Regions from separate parts of the Hydrogenibacillus sp. N12 genome, predicted to be linked through region 1. Evidence: riboswitches for the same ligand, from Rfam matches in the RefSeq annotation. Region 1 holds a riboswitch; the other holds the start of a gene.
What was found. Region 1 has a riboswitch for S-adenosylmethionine ahead of K2M58_RS06080 (methionine ABC transporter ATP-binding protein). Riboswitches for the same ligand answer to the same signal wherever they lie in the genome.

Region 1 (7,744 bases):
GGATCATGTGGATCAATCGGTCGGACGCCGTTTTGCGGCGCCGTCGCCGCCTCTTTTCCGGCGGCGCCAAGGTGTATGGTCAACGCGCCGGCTGGGCGCGGGACCGTCCGGAAGAGCATGAAGGGCCGGCAGACGGGCGGCCTGGAATGGAGATGCGCCGGGGGTCGTTCAATCCGACCGTCAGCGCCTGTCCAGCCGCCGAACGATTCGGTCACCGATCCACTGCAGCACCTGGACGATGGCGATGAGGAGGACGGTCGCGACGAGGAGGATGTCGTTTTTGAAGGAGTTGTAGCCTTCGTTCCAGGCGAGGGCCCCGAGGCCGCCGCCGGCGACGAGGCCGGCCATCGCCGAGTAACTCACGAGGGCGACGGCGGTGACGGTGATGCCGGAGACGATTCCCGGGAGGCTCTCCGGGATGAGCACTTTCCAGATGATGTCGACCGTCCGGGCGCCCATCGCCTGAGCCGCCTCGATGACGCCGCGGCCGACTTCCCGCATCGCGCTTTCGACGAGGCGGGCGAAAAACGGCGCGGCGCCGGCGACGAGGGAGATGATCGCCGCGTTCGTGCCGTAGGAGGTGCCGATGAGGGCCCGGGAGACGGGGATCGTCCAGAGGATGAGGACGATGTACGGCACCGAGCGGAACACGTTGACGACAGCACCGAGGGCTTCGTTCAGCCAGCGCTTCGGCCAGAGATGCCCCGGCGAGGTGATGATGAGAAGCACCCCGAGCGGGATGCCGATGAGGACGCTGAAGAAAAGCGACAGGAGCACCATGTACACCGACTCGATCGTCGCCTGGACGACGATCTCGGGGTGCGCGACGACGTTTTCAAAGTGCACCGCCCGTCACCTCCTCCGACGCCGGTGTGACCGCCTCGACGATGACGCCAGCTTCGGTGAGAAAGGCCCGCGCCGCCATCAGTTCCGCCGGCGTTCCGGTGAGGCGGACGGTCAGGGTGCCGAAGGGGACGTCTTTCAGGCGCTTGATCTCCCCCCGGAGGATGTTCACCTCGACGTCGTGGCTCCGGATGAGCCGGTGGATGATCGGCGCTTCGGCGACCGCGCCGACGAAGACGAGCCGGAGCGCCTCGGTGCGCCGCCCGTCCCCTTCCGCCTGTCCGGAGGCGCCTTTGCCGTCGGAGGGGGTGTCAAAGACCTCGGCGATGAAACGTCGGGCGACGGCTGACTTCGGCCGGCTGAAGACGTCCGGGACCGGCCCGACCTCCTGGATCACGCCCCGGTCGAGGACGGCGACCCGATCGCAAATTTTTTCGATGACGTGCATCTCGTGGGTGATGAGGACGACAGTGATGCCGAAGCGGCGGTTGATCGAAAGGATCAAGTCGAGGATGTCGTCCGTCGTCTTTGGGTCGAGGGCGCTCGTCGCCTCGTCGGACAGGAGGATGTCGGGCTCGTTGGCGAGGGCCCGGGCGATGCCGACTCGCTGTTTTTCCCCGCCGGAAAGCTGCGCCGGATAGGCGTCCCGCCGGTGCCGGAGGCCGACGAGGTCGAGAAGCGCTTCCACCCGATCCTGGGCCCGGTCCTTCGGCCAACCGGCGATCTCGAGGGGAAAGCGGACGTTTTCAAAGACCGTGCGGGACCAGAGCAGGTTGAAATGCTGGAAGATCATGCCGATTTTCATCCGTTTTTTCCGGAGCGCCTCCGAGGAAAGGGTCGCCAGATCGACGCCGTCGACCCACACCCGGCCGCCGGTCGGCCGCTCCAAAAAGTTGATCAGCCGGATGAGGGTGCTCTTCCCGGCGCCGCTTTCGCCGATGACGCCGAAGATCTCGCCGCGGCGGATGGTGAGGTTAATGTTTTTCAGCGCTTCGACGGGCGCGCCGCGGCCTTCGTATACTTTTTGTACATTTTCGAGCCGAATGATCGCCTCATCATCGGGCGGGATCTCCACGGGGGCGGTCGCGGCGAGCATGCCGCCTCCTCCTTCCTAAGCGAAACCTTTCCGGCCGAAACCTTCCTCACGGAGTCCTTCTTCACCGAACCCCGGTTTTGCGCATAAAAAAATCCTTTCCGCCCGGCCGGCGGCCGGCACGGAAAGGAGTCGCCTCCCTTATCTGCCGGTAAGTCACCGCTCAGGCCTTACCGCTGGAATTGGCACCTTGGCACGGACGTGCCGGTTGCCGGGCTTCATCGGGCCAGTCCCTCCGCCGCTCTGGATAAGGGCTTATCCAGATCGATGCGATTGTCCGGAGAAACCGAACGGAAAACTCACTGGAGCGATTGTAGAGCGGTCGGGGTCGATTGTCAAGCGCAAAAATTTCAGGTATCGTCATCGCCGGTCGACGCCCCTTCCGGCGTGAGGAGGCTCCGCTCCCGAAGCCGCCAGTCCTCGAGGCTGCGAAAGTCGTACCCCTGCGCCCGGGCGTCGTCGATGATCCGGCCGAGGGCGTCGGCGTTGTCCTTGGAGACGCTGTGCAGAAGGATGACCGCGCCGGGGTGAAGCTGGCCCATCACCTGCCGGTAGGCGTAATCCGCCCCCCGGACGACGTCCCGTTCCCAATCTTTGTAAGCGACGGACCAGAAGATCGTCTCCATCCCCATCTCCTGTACCGTACGAAGCAGCCGTTCGGAAAACACCCCCCGGGGCGGCCGGAAAAAGACGGTCGTCCGCTGCGGGGTGAGCTCCGCGATGGCGGCGTTCACCCGCTCGATCTCCCGGCGCATCTCGGCCGGGCTCAGGGCGGACATGTCCGGGTGGCTCCACGAATGGTTGCCGACGATGTGCCCTTCGGCGACCATCCGGCGAACGAGCTCCGGCGCCGACCGGAGGTAGTGGCCGGTGACGAAAAACGTCGCCGGCACGTTCTTTTCCTTAAGCACGTCGAGAATGCGAGCCGTCTGACCGTTTTCATAACCGTTGTCAAACGTAAGATACAGCACCTTGCCTCCCTTTTCATCGTAAAAAAGCGCGCCGTACCGCTCGATCAGCGCCTGAAACCCTTCCCGGGCGATCGACGGCGGCCGGCCGTCGCGGCTTTTTTGAAAGCCCCAGTGGTACGCCCTCGTCTCCACCCCGCCGGGCAGGTTCGCCTCCGACGCGGGCCGGTCGACCGATCCGGCGGAACCATCATCCGATGCGACGCCGAGCGCCGCCCGCGCCGCCCAGGCGGCCGACCCGAACGCCGAAGCCGTAAAAACCCCGAGCGCAAGAACGACCCGAAGGCCCAAAAATCGCATGTCCGCCCCTCCCCGCTCCCCGGACGGCGGCCGGGGTTGGTTCTTTTGTAGTATGGCCGGTGAGGGGCGCCGCTATCGACGGCCCGATCTCGCCGCCTGACGAAAACATCTGTTTTTGTCGGGCAAGGTCTGTTACAATGGGGGCAACCGATGGAAAAATCTCCGCGAAAGGGGCGTTCCCGATGTCCGACCTCTCCGACCGCCAGTGGGCGATCCTTCGGGCGATCGCCCGTTCGCTCCGGGAGCGCGGTTACCCGCCGTCGGTGCGGGAGATCGGGAAAGCCGTCGGGCTGTCGTCGACGTCGTCCGTCCACTTTGAACTCAATCGCCTGGTGCAAAAGGGCATGCTGGAAAAAGATCCGGAGCGGCCCCGGGCCCTTCGGCTGAGCGCCGAAGGGATGCGGCTTCTCGGGCCCGAGGGACGGGAGGCCCATGGCGACGTCCGCTACCTCCCTCTCGTCGGCAAGGTGACCGCCGGACGGCCGATCACCGCCGTGGAAAACATCGAGGGCTACCTCCCCTTCCCCGCCGCCCGGACGCCGGATGACGCTTTCCTCCTTCGGGTCGAAGGGGACAGCATGATCCTTGCCGGCATCCACGACGGCGACCTCGTCATCGTCGAAAAGACTCCCCATGCCAACCCCGGCGACATCGTCGTGGCGATGACCGAAGACGGGGAGGCGACGGTGAAGCGCTTTTATCCCGATCCGGCCCGAGGCGTCGTCCGGCTGGCGGCGGAAAATCCGAACTACCCGCCGATGGAGCTGGCGACGGCGACCGTGCTCGGCCGCGTCGTCGGTCTCATCCGCTTTTACGACCGGTAGAGGACCGCACCGCCGGGGCCGGCTTCGCCTGAACGCCGTCCCGTCCGACCGATCGTCGGCCTGATCGCTCGAATCGCCGGCCCGGCGCGTGGGCCGGTCTTGCCCCGGCGAGCGGCATCGGCGCCTTTCCGAACGCTCTACAGGGCGATCCGCCTCGCTTCCGCCAGACGGACGAGGATGCCGATCAGGGCGAGCTTCACGTGGGCGTACATGAGTCCGCCCTGCAGGTAACCGCGGTACGGGGGCCGAAGCGGCGCGTCGGCCGAAAGCTCGATCGATGCTCCCTGGACGAACGTCCCGGCGGCCATGACGACCGGGTCCCGGTATCCGGGCATCGCCCCCGGCGTCGGCCGGACGTATGACTCGACCGGCGAGTGGGCTTGAACCGCCTCCGCAAAGCGGAGGAGCGTCTCCCGGTCGCCGAAGGAGATGGACTGAATGAGGTCCGTGCGGGGAGCTCCGGGCGGCGGATCGACCGGAAAGCCGACCGCCTGCATGACCGCCGCGGTCAGATGCGCCCCCTTGAGCGCCTCGGCGACGACGTGCGGGGCGAGAAAGAGCCCCTGATAAAATTCGAGCCAGCCCCCCGGCGCCGCCCCGACGGCGAGCCCGATCCCCGGGGCGACGAGCCGGGCGGCGATCCGCTCGATCGCCGCCCGGCGGCCGACGATGTATCCGCCGACCCGGACGAGACCGCCGCCGGGGTTTTTGATGAGAGAGCCGGCAAGGACGTCGGCGCCGGCGTGAAGCGGTTCGATCGGTTCGACGAACTCGCCGTAACAGTTGTCGACGACGGCGGTGACGGCGGCGTTTTTCATTTTGGCCGCCCGGATCGCCTCGGCGAGCTCGGCGACAAAAAACGAGCGTCGCTCCTGATACCCTCGTGAACGCTGAAAAAACACGACCGCTGTTCGCTCGTCGATCGCCGCCCGCATCTTGTCGAGGTTGATGCCGCCGTCCGGGTGAAGGGGCACGATCCGGACGTCGATCCCGTAGTCGAGGAGGTTTCCCTGGCCGCGCCCCTCCGGACCGATCACCGGCCGGAGCGTGTCGTAGGGCTCCCCGGTGGCGATGACGAGGTTTTCACCGGGAAGAAGGAGGCCAAAGAGACTGGCGGCGATGGCGTGCGTCCCGGAGAGAAGATGCGGCCGGACGATCGCCGCCTCGCCGCCGAAGACGTCGGCAAAGACCGCCTCCAGCGTCTCCCGGCCGAGGTCGTGATAGCCGTAGCCGGTCGAGCCGGCAAAATGCCCTTCGCCCACCCGATGCCGCCGGAAGGCGTCGAGCACCCGACGGACGTTTTCCAGTTCCACCGCCTCGATCGCCGAAAAGGCGGGCCGAAGCCCCGCCTCTGCCTCGGCGACGATCGCCTCCGCCCGCCTCCGGCGATCTTCATCGTCGGTTCGATCGCTTCGCGTCCAAATGTCGGTCAACGGCGTCCGTCCTTTCCCCGATGGAGCTCATCGAGCTTTTTCGTCCGTCCGGCCGTCCCCACCTACAGGCCGTCCCCGTCGTCGGCGAAGTCGTCCGCCGTCAGCGTCATGAGGGCCTCCCGAGACGTCGTCCCCTGGCGCACCGTCCGGACGGCGTGCCGCCGGATCGCCCGCTCGACGGCGTTTCGGACGAAGCGGGCGTTGGCAAAGGGCACATCCCGCCTGAGCATCGCTCGGGCGATCCGCTCTTCAAGCCTGCGCCGGGCGCCGGCGTCCATGCGATACTCCCGCTCGGCGCACATCGCCTCGGCGATCTTTAACAGCTCTTCCATCCGGTAGTCCGGGAAGACGATCTGAAGCGGGAACCGGGACGGGAGGCCGGGATTGGCCTGAAGGAAGGCGAGCATTTCCCGGTCGTAGCCGGCGAGGATGACGATGAGGTCGTCCCGGTGGTCTTCCATCCCTTTGACGAGGGTGTCGATCGCTTCGCGGCCGAAATCTTTTTCCCCGCCCCGGATGAGGGAGTACGCCTCGTCGATGAACAAAATCCCGCCGACGGCCCGGCGGATGAGTTCCCGCGTCTTCTGGGCCGTATGGCCGATGTACTCGCCGACGAGATCGGCCCGCTCGACTTCAATCAGATGCCCGCGGCTTAAGACCCCGAGCTCCCGGAAAATCCGGCCGAGCAGCCGGGCGACGGTCGTTTTCCCCGTGCCGGGGTTGCCGCGGAAGATCATATGGACCGTCTGGCGCTCGGTCTTGAGCCCGTAGGCCCGGCGACGTTCGTTGACGAGGCGCTGGGCGATGAGCGTGTAGATCAGTTTTTTGACGTCGTCCAGGCCGACGAGGCGTTCCAGCGCCCCGATCGCCTCCCGGAGCGCCTCCCGGTCGGCCACCTTGAGCTCCGGATCGGAGGCAAACCGGCGAAGGTCGTCGGCGATCCCCGCCGGAGCCGTCCGTCGGGGGTGATCGATGACGACCGACATCTGATAGCGCGGCATGCTCTCCCTCCTTCTGGGCGTTTATACCGTATGCGCCGTGCCCAGAGTCGGTGACACTCCGCCGAATTGCCCCCGCCGGCGCTTCATCGCCCAGGCGCATCCCCGTCCTTCGGGCCGTTCGCCGATCGGCGGCAGGGGGCAGTCGTCCGGGAACGCGACCGGCCGGCGCACCCCGGAGCGGAAATCCGTTCGCCGGCCGATCCCGCCGAGCGGCCCGCGACCGAGAGGCCGGCGGACGCCGAAGCGGCCACCGCCCGTCCCCTCGAGGGGGGCGTTCCGGCTCCGGCCTTAAAGTGCCGCCCGGACGATCGCCCGCACGTCGTCGGCATCGAGCGTCATGAAATGGCCGAACGGCCCCCGCCGGGCGAGGGATTTTTCCACGATCGCCTCGACGTCCGCCTCCGTGATGCCGAACTCCCGAAGCCGGGTCGGCGCCCCGAGGCCTTGCCAGAACGCCTCCAGCCGCTCGATCGCCGCCAGGGCGAGATCGTCGACGGACTTCCCGGCCGGATCGATGCCAAACACCCGCGTCGCGAGATTCGCCCACCGTTCCGGCCGCACCCGGTAGACGTGCCGCATCCAGTGCGGGAACAGGATCGCCAGCCCCGCGGCGTGGGGGATATCGAAGAGGGCTGAGACGGCGTGCTCGATGTTGTGCGTCGCCCAGTCGCCCTGGACGCCCATCGACAGCGTCCCGTTGAGCGCTACCGTCCCGGCGAGGAGGATCGTCTCCCTGAGCGCGAGGTCGTCGAGCCGCTCGACGAGCTTCGGCGCCGCCTCGACGATCGCCTGGAGGAGCCCTTCCGCCAGCCGGTCCGTCACCGGCGTGTTCTCCACGGTGTGGAAATACTGCTCGAAGATGTGGGACATCATATCGACGATGCCGTAGACCGTCTGGTCTTTCGGCACCGTGAGGGTGTACGCCGGATCGAGGAACGACGCCCGGGGATAGACGAGCTCCGACGACCAGCCGTACTTTTCCTTCGTCGCCTCGTTCGTGAGCACCGAGTTTTTGTTCATCTCAGAGCCGGTCGCGGCGAGGGTCAGCACCGCATAGACGGGAAGCGCCGCCTCCGGCGTCGCCCGGCCGAGGACGACGTCCCAGATGTCCGCCTCGCCCACCGCGGCGACCGCCACGCCTTTGGCCGCGTCGAGGACGCTCCCGCCGCCGACGGCGACGACCGCCTCGACCCTCGCTTCCCGGGCGATCGCCGCCGCCCGGCGGACGGTGCCGACGCGGGGGTTCGGTTCGACGCCGGAGACCTCAACCCATTCGACGCCG
Region 2 (7,744 bases), 520 kb from region 1:
GCTGCATCTCATCGTCGACAGCACTCATGAACTGCCGGTGGCCTACACCGTGACACCCGCCTCAAAAGCCGATGTCGCCACAGCCCATGCCTTTCTGGAAAAGCTGCAAGCAAAACGTCCAGAAGTGCTCGCGCGTGCCGAAGTGCTTACCGCGGACAAAGGCTATGACGACTCAAAACTTATCATGCGCCTGTGGGACGAACACCGCATCCGGCCGGTGATCGACATCCGGGCCAGTTGGCGCGACGGCGAGGCAACGCGGCTTCTTGAGGGGCAAACAAACGTGGTGTATGACAACAAAGGCCGCGTGTTCTGCGTGTGTCCAGAAACGGGAACCATGCGGACCATGGCCGAAGGAGGCTTTGAAGAGAAGCGCGGAACGCTGAAAAAGCGGTGTCCGGCAAAGGCCTACGGCCTCTCCTGTGCCGGAGTGGCTCAGTGCCCCGTGGCGAGAGGATTGCGCATTCGGATGGACGTGGATCGGCGTTTGTTTCCGCCGATTGCGCGCGGGAGCGCGAGATGGGCGCGAGAGTACCGCAAGCGCACGGCGGTGGAGTGCGTGTTTTCCCGTCTAGATACGATGTACGGCTTTGAGACGCACACCATCCGAGGGCTGAAGAAGATGCGCGTGCGGGTGGGGTTTGCGCTGGTGGTCATGCTGGGGATGGCGCTTGGACGTCTGCGCGAGGGATGGTCAGGGAAACTGAGGAGTTTTGTGCAGGTAGCGTAGTGGAGGAAAAGAAGGATAGATTTGTTTACCTTTTTTCCGTGGATTGGAAAAAGGGAGGTGGAGTATTGTCTTTTTTATTAAAAACACGGGGAATATATGCATGAAAACCAATCTTGTTTAAAGAAAGAATCGTGGAATCCCCCAAAACTGAAGATGGCCTGATGCAGGTCAGACCGAGATACAGGCACAGCGAAAAAAGCTCGAGCCCTCAAGTTCTTGACAACCGGCGGACCGGTTGATAAAATGGTCGCAAGCTTTCGGTCACAACGGAATGACACCCAACACGAAGCGTCTCAGCGAAACCTTCTTATCGAGAGCGGCGGAGGGACTGGCCCGATGAAGCCCGGCAACCGTCCCGGGGAGTCGGCACGACTCGGCGGGGAAGCCGCCTGTGCCGACGCTGGATCCGCGGGAAAAGGTGCCAACTCCTGCGGAATGGAGGCCTTGGACCGGAGGTCCGGGGTGCCTAGCCATTCCGAGAGATAAGAAGGGGGAGGATCGCGGGAGCGAAAATCCCTCTTCATCAACGAAGAGGGATTTTTTGATGCGCGACCGGAGATGCGGCCGACCGGAAATGCGGCCTCCTCCGAGTGAAAGCGGACCGCACCTGACAACCGAAGATCCGACCCTGCTTCTTATCGAGAGCGGCGGAGGGACTGGCCCGATGAAGCCCGGCAACCATCCTGCGAGGACGCCCGGTCACACACGGTCGGAACCGCTTGAGGCCCGGCGTGAATCTGAAAGCGCGGTGCCGCGCAGGATCTGGTGCCAATTCCTGCGGAACGTGCCGAGCGCCATGGACGGGGGAAGGGGGAGCGTCCTGCGCGCGGTCGTGCCGAGAGATAAGAAGAGGGCATTTCGACGGCGGTTCGAAATCCCTCTTCTTATCCAGAAGAGGGATTTTTTCATGGTCATCGGGTTTCACGGCCATCGTATTTTTGTGGTTTTTTTCAGACCAAGACGGAAAGAGGGGAGCGTCGATGGTGAGCATGGACCTTAAAACGCGTGAAGTGGGAACGGTGTCCATCGGCGCGCTCCGCCTGGAAAGCGGCCGCGTCCTTCCGGATGTGCGGCTGGCCTACGAGCGGGTCGGGCCGCGAGATGGTCCGACGGTGCTCGTCTGCCACGCGCTTACGGGCAATCACGTGGCCGTCGGCACCGACGAGGACCCGGGCTGGTGGGCCGGGCTCATCGGGAGCGGCAAGCCGATCGACACCGACCGCTATCAGGTGGTGACGTTTAACGTCCTGGGCGGATGCGACGGCTCGACCGGCCCGACGTCGACCAATCCCGAAACCGGCCGGCCGTACGGCCCCGAGTTTCCGTTCATCACGGTGCGCGATATGGTGCAGGCGGAATATCTCGCCTTAAAGCGCCTCGGCATCCGCCGCCTGCGGGCGGTGATCGGCGGATCGCTCGGCGGGATGCAGGCGCTCGAGTGGGGGGTGATGTACCCCGAATGGATGGACCTTCTGATCCCCATCGCCGTCACGCCGCGTCTTTCGGATTACGCCATCGCGTTTAACGCCATCGGGCGGCTGGCGATCCTCTCCGATCCGGCGTGGAACGGCGGCTACTACGACCCGGCGCATCCCCCCAAAGCGGGGATGATCATCGCCCGGATGGCGGGAATGGTGACGTACCGCAGTCCCGATCAGTTCAACCGCCGCTTTGAACGGGCCGAGCGCGATGGGTGGGGGCGTCGGCATGACGAGGTCAGCTTCCAGGTCGAATCGTATCTTATCCATCACGGCGAAAAGCTCGCTCGGAGATTCGACGCCAACAGTTACCTGTATTTGCTCAAGGCGATGGACGCCCACGACCTCGGCCGCGGTCGCGGCGGGATCGAGGAAGCCATCAAGCGCATCCGCGCCCGCGTCGTCGCCCTCGCCTATCGCGGCGATCTTCTTTACCCGCCGCAGGAAATCGCCGCCTTCGTCGATCGGCTTCGGGCCGGTGGCGTTGAAGCGCGCTACTTTGAAGTGGACACCCTCTACGGCCACGATGGATTTCTCACCGAGTTTGAAAAATGGGGCGGAATCATCCGGGAACAGCTGGAACAGGCCGAATCGTGCCCCGGATCGGTGACGCAGGACTTTCGCTCGGCATTCCTATAGAGTTCGGCATCCCTGTCGTCATTCCGATCGGACATTCCGACCGTCGCTTGAAGCGTGCACCGATTGAACATTATCCGGGAGGGATCGGAGAATGGGCGAAAAACGGCAGTGGGCGCTGGAGACGCTGGCCATCCACGGCGGGCTTCAGCCCGATCCGGTGACGGGCGCGCGGGCCCTCCCGATCTACAACACGACGTCGTACGTCTTTCGCGACACCGAGCACGCCGCCAATTTGTTCGCCTTAAAAGAGCCGGGCTACATTTACACCCGCATCCACAATCCGACGGTGACGGCCCTTGAAGAACGGATGGCGCTTTTGGAGGGCGGCGTTGGGGCGCTGGCGCTTGCGAGCGGTCAGGCGGCGATCACGCTGGCGATCCTGAACATCGCCGGCGCCGGCGACGAGATCGTCGCCGCGAGCCAGCTTTACGGCGGCACGTACAACCTCTTTGCCGTGACGCTCCCGCGCTATGGGATCAAGGTGCGCTTCGTCGACGGGCGCGATCCGGAGAACTTCCGCCGGGCGATCACCGAGAAGACGAAGGCGATTTTCGCCGAGACGATCGGGAACCCCAGCCTGGACGTGCTCGACATCGAGGCGGTGGCGAAGATCGCCCACGAGTACGGGGTGGCGCTCATCGTCGACAACACGTTCGCCACGCCGGTGTTGGTGCGTCCGTTTGACTACGGCGCGGACGTCGTCGTCTACTCGGCGACGAAGTGGCTCACTGGCAACGGCACGACCATCGCCGGGATCATCGTCGACGGCGGACGCTTTGCCTGGCCGAAGGAACGCTATCCGTCGCTTCACGAACCGGACCCGAGCTATCACGGCGTCGTCTACCGCGAGGCGTTCGGCCCGGCGGCGTACATCGTCAAGGCCCGCGTCCAGCTCCTCAGGGACATGGGGCCGGCGATTCACCCGCAAGGCGCGTTCCAGGTCGCGCTGGGCCTGGAGACGCTTCCCCTCCGGATGGCCCGGCACGTGGAAAATGCCCGGCGCATCGTCCGGTACTTAAAGGGCCATCCGGCGGTGGCGTGGGTGAACTATCCGGAACTTCCCGAGCATCCGTCGCACGAACTGGCGAAGAAGTACCTGCCCAAAGGTGCGGGATCCGTCATCACCTTCGGCATCCGCGGTGGCCGGGAAGCCGGGCGGAAGTTCATCGAAAGCCTCACGCTCTGGTCGCATCTCGCCAACGTCGGCGACGCGAAAAGCCTCATCATCCATCCGGCGACGACGACGCATTCGCAGCTCTCGGATGAAGAACTCCGCGCCTCCGGGGTGAGCGAGGACCTCATCCGCCTGTCGGTCGGCCTGGAAAACGTCGACGACCTCATCTGGGATCTCGATCAGGCGTTTGCCAAAGTGTCGGCGCCGGTATCCGGCTGACCGCCGTCTGTGCGGCGGACGATGATGTTCGTCAATCTACCGGTTCGATGAAGGGGGGAAGGGTCCGTGAGCTTGAGTCAGCAAATCGACGAAACCATCCAAAAGCACGAAGCGTGGGTGCTTCGGAGACAAAGGGGAATTCCCAATAACCGGCGGTTGTTTGTCCTGGCATGCATGGATGAGCGGTTGGATGTGGAAGAAATGCTCGGCCTCCAGCCCGGCGATGCTCATATCTACCGCAACGCCGGGGGCGTGGTCACCGATGATGTCATCCGTTCGGCGGCTCTGAGTGTGAATTTCTTTGGAACGAAAGAGATCATCGTGATCAATCACACGGAATGTGGAATGATGACGGCTCAGGGCCAGGAAATCGTCGAGGCGCTCCGGGCCAAATTCAACATCGATGTGGAACGCGTTCAGCTGGACCCCTCGCTTCCCGAACTGACGCTGACGGACCCTGGAGCATTCGCTCGGTGGTTCCGGACTTTTGAAAGTGTTGACGATGCGACCATTGCCCAGGTCGAGTATTTGCGGAATCACCCCTTGATTCCCAAAGATACGGTCATCAACGGATATGTGTATGAAGTTGAGTCCCATCGTCTGCGCCGACCGCATCAACGGTTGAGCCGGCGCGTGAATACGCGCGATGAACTGCTGGGGCGGGTTCAGGATTCACCGAGGGGGGACGGATGACCGCATCCGGATGGCGCCGCCAAGGGCGCCGCGCCTATCACGTTCATGCCAGATGAAGATCAGGAGTGGAGGGAAACCGCATGGCCAAACAGACCTTTGCCTCTCGCGTCGAGTGGTCCGGAGAGGGCGTGCGCGCCGTCGCGCACATCCGCGACAAACAGATCGTCATCGACGAACCGCCGGTGCTCGGCGGAACGGACCAGGGCCCGAACCCGGTGGAGCTCGTCCTCGCGGCGCTCGGCGGGTGCATAAGCGTCCTGGTGAGTCTGCTGGCCAAGCGGCACGGCGTGGAGCTGCGCGGCGTGACGATTGATGTGGAGGGCGACCTCGATCCGGACGGATTTTTAGAAAAAGCGCCGGACGTCCGCCCGGGATTTCAAGAAATTCGCTATCGGATCGCGATCGACTCCCCGTCCGCCGCGGATCGGGTTCGGGCGCTTATCGAACACGTCGAGCGCATTTGCCCGGTGAAAGACACGCTCCGCGGCGTGCCGACGCTGGCCGTTTCGCCGGCGCAGAGCGGGCGGTGAGCATCGGGGATCGGGAGAGGCACGATCCCGACGGAGGAATTTCTTTCTCCTAAAGATACCCGCATCTTCTTCGAAGGCGTGAAATGAAAATGTCCTGCCGACGGCCCACCCGGGCCGTCTTTTTTGAGCCGTCTTCGCCCGTGACGGCTCGATAATCACGCGGTTGACCGGTAAACGGGCGGGGTTTCTCCCGGCGCCTCCGGCGACGGGGACGTTATATTTGACGGTCAATCCCAGATACGGTCGGGAAACGAGAACATGCTCGTCGACATCGACAAGATCGGAATCGGCGACCGGATACGCAAAGTCTTCGGCGACATCGAAGAACTCGCCCGGGACATCGAACAGAACGGCCTTATCACCGGTTTGAATGCAGCCGGTGCTCAGGTAAAGTTCATCGCCCTGCCGGCGACGGGCACGCGGCCAGTGGTCGGCGCAATGATCGCCCGCTTTACACAATCTTTATCTTCCGTTCATCTGGCCTTAACACATCTCCGCTATACTAGTCGTGTCCGGTATCATGTGTAAAAACGGATGGTCCAGGTGACATAAAATGAGCCATCCGGCCCTCTTTGGTAGAATGTGAGACGGAGAAGAAACCACTTCACCAGGAGGGATACCGGATGGCTCAGTACCAGATTACCGTGGACGACGAGATTTTGGAAGGCCTCTTTCAGCGGGATGGAGGCGTGGCAAAGCTGGTGGAGAGTGTGGTCAACCAGATCCTCCAAGCGCAAGTGCAGGAGCATCTGAAAGCGGCGCCATACGAGCGCACGAAAGAACGCCAAGGCTATCGCAACGGAACAGTCACCCGCACCCTGACAACCCGTGTGGGGCGGCTGGTGTTGCGGGTTCCGAGGGTCCGGAATGGCCAGTTCTCCACAGAGCTGTTTGCTCGGTACCAGCGCAGCGAACAAGCGTTCATCATCGCCCTGATGGAGATGGTGGTGAACGGCGTGTCCACCCGGGACGTGGCGAAAGTCACCGAGCAGTTGTGCGGCACGACGTTCTCGAAGTCCACGGTCTCCGAGCTGTGCAAGCGCCTTGATCCCATCGTTCAGGGATGGAATAATCGCAGCCTTGCTGAGCATCGTTATCCGTTCCTGCTGGTGGACGCTTTGGTACTCCGGATTCGGGAGGAAGGGCGTGTTCGCTCTCGAGCGGCCATGATCGCTGTTGGCATCAACGAAGAAGGGTACCGTGAGATTCTTGGCTTGATGTTGGGCGACAGCGAATCGGAGGCCAGCTGGCGGGAGTTCTTTGCCTGGCTGAAGAACCGGGGTCTCCGCGGCGTTGACGTTGTGGTGTCTGACAGTCATGGCGGGCTGGTGAAGGCACTGCAGACGGAGTTTCAGGGATGCACCTGGCAACGGTGCCAGACCCACTTCATGCGCAATATCTTGGACGCCACACCCAAGGCGTTGCAGAAGGAGGTCTACAAGCGTGTACGAGCCATTCTTGATGCGCCCGACCTCAAGACGGCCCGACTGCTCATGAATGAATTTGTGGAGGAGTACGCTGAGAAGGCACCCAAGGCCGTCAAGGTGCTAGAGGAGGGCTTTGACGACGTCACGGCCGTGCTGGTCTTGCCGGATCGCTATCGGCGGCGCTTGCGTACCACGAACGGCGTGGAACGACTCAACGAGGAGATTCGCCGCCGTGAAAGAGTCATCCGCATCTTTCCCAACCGGGAATCCGTAATACGGTTGCTTGGAGCGCTACTCATGGAGATAGACGAGACGTGGACCACTGGGCACCGTTACCTGAATATGGATGAGTATTGGCAGTGGAAGAAGGAACAACAGAAATCCACTGAGCCGGCCATGCTGCACGTTGTGAATGCCTGAGTGACCTGTCCTTTCATTCGCCGAAGAGGGCAATTTACACATGATACTGGACTTGATCGCTATACTTGACCTAGACGCGGGCTAGGGTACACCCGACATGGACGGCAATGACCAGAAAGCGTGAGGACGAGCGGAGGAAAAGCGATGGTTAAAAAAGCGCTGGCAAGGCCGATCTTCGCTTTCGTTTTCGTGACGGTCGGGGTCGGTTTTTGGCTTTCGGGTTGCGGACAAAGCGGGCAAGGTCAGGCTCAAGATGCCGAAGGAAGCGGTAAAGCTCCGGTTGGAGGGACGCTTCATTTTTACACCTCGCAACCGGACGACGATGCGAACAAGCTCGTCGAGGCCTTCCGCGGGCGGTATCCGGCGGTGGATGTCGTCGTTTTTCGCTCGGGAACGGAAGAAATCGTCGCCAAGCTCAGGTCGGAAAAGCTGGC

Region 2: another riboswitch for S-adenosylmethionine. It lies ahead of K2M58_RS03680 (homoserine O-acetyltransferase MetX); the one in region 1 lies ahead of K2M58_RS06080 (methionine ABC transporter ATP-binding protein).

Annotation. Positions count from the first base shown of each region.
Region 1 is NZ_CP080953.1:1,301,449-1,309,192, forward strand. It holds gene K2M58_RS06075 (methionine ABC transporter permease) at 181-780, opposite strand; gene K2M58_RS06080 (methionine ABC transporter ATP-binding protein) at 836-1,939, opposite strand; SAM riboswitch class I at 2,075-2,190, opposite strand; gene pdaA (delta-lactam-biosynthetic de-N-acetylase) at 2,287-3,204, opposite strand; gene lexA (transcriptional repressor LexA) at 3,387-4,028, shown strand; gene K2M58_RS06095 (methionine gamma-lyase family protein) at 4,166-5,461, opposite strand; gene K2M58_RS06100 (AAA family ATPase) at 5,524-6,462, opposite strand; gene K2M58_RS06105 (iron-containing alcohol dehydrogenase) at 6,751-7,744, opposite strand, start outside.
Region 2 is NZ_CP080953.1:780,630-788,373, forward strand. It holds gene K2M58_RS03675 (transposase) at 1-730, shown strand, start outside; SAM riboswitch class I at 1,035-1,219, shown strand; SAM riboswitch class I at 1,363-1,579, shown strand; gene K2M58_RS03680 (homoserine O-acetyltransferase MetX) at 1,711-2,847, shown strand; gene K2M58_RS03685 (O-acetylhomoserine aminocarboxypropyltransferase/cysteine synthase family protein) at 2,939-4,240, shown strand; gene K2M58_RS03690 (beta-class carbonic anhydrase) at 4,307-4,933, shown strand; gene K2M58_RS03695 (OsmC family protein) at 5,014-5,463, shown strand; gene K2M58_RS03700 (ParB N-terminal domain-containing protein) at 5,722-5,991, shown strand; gene K2M58_RS03705 (IS256 family transposase) at 6,087-7,310, shown strand; gene K2M58_RS03710 (ABC transporter substrate-binding protein) at 7,455-7,744, shown strand, end outside.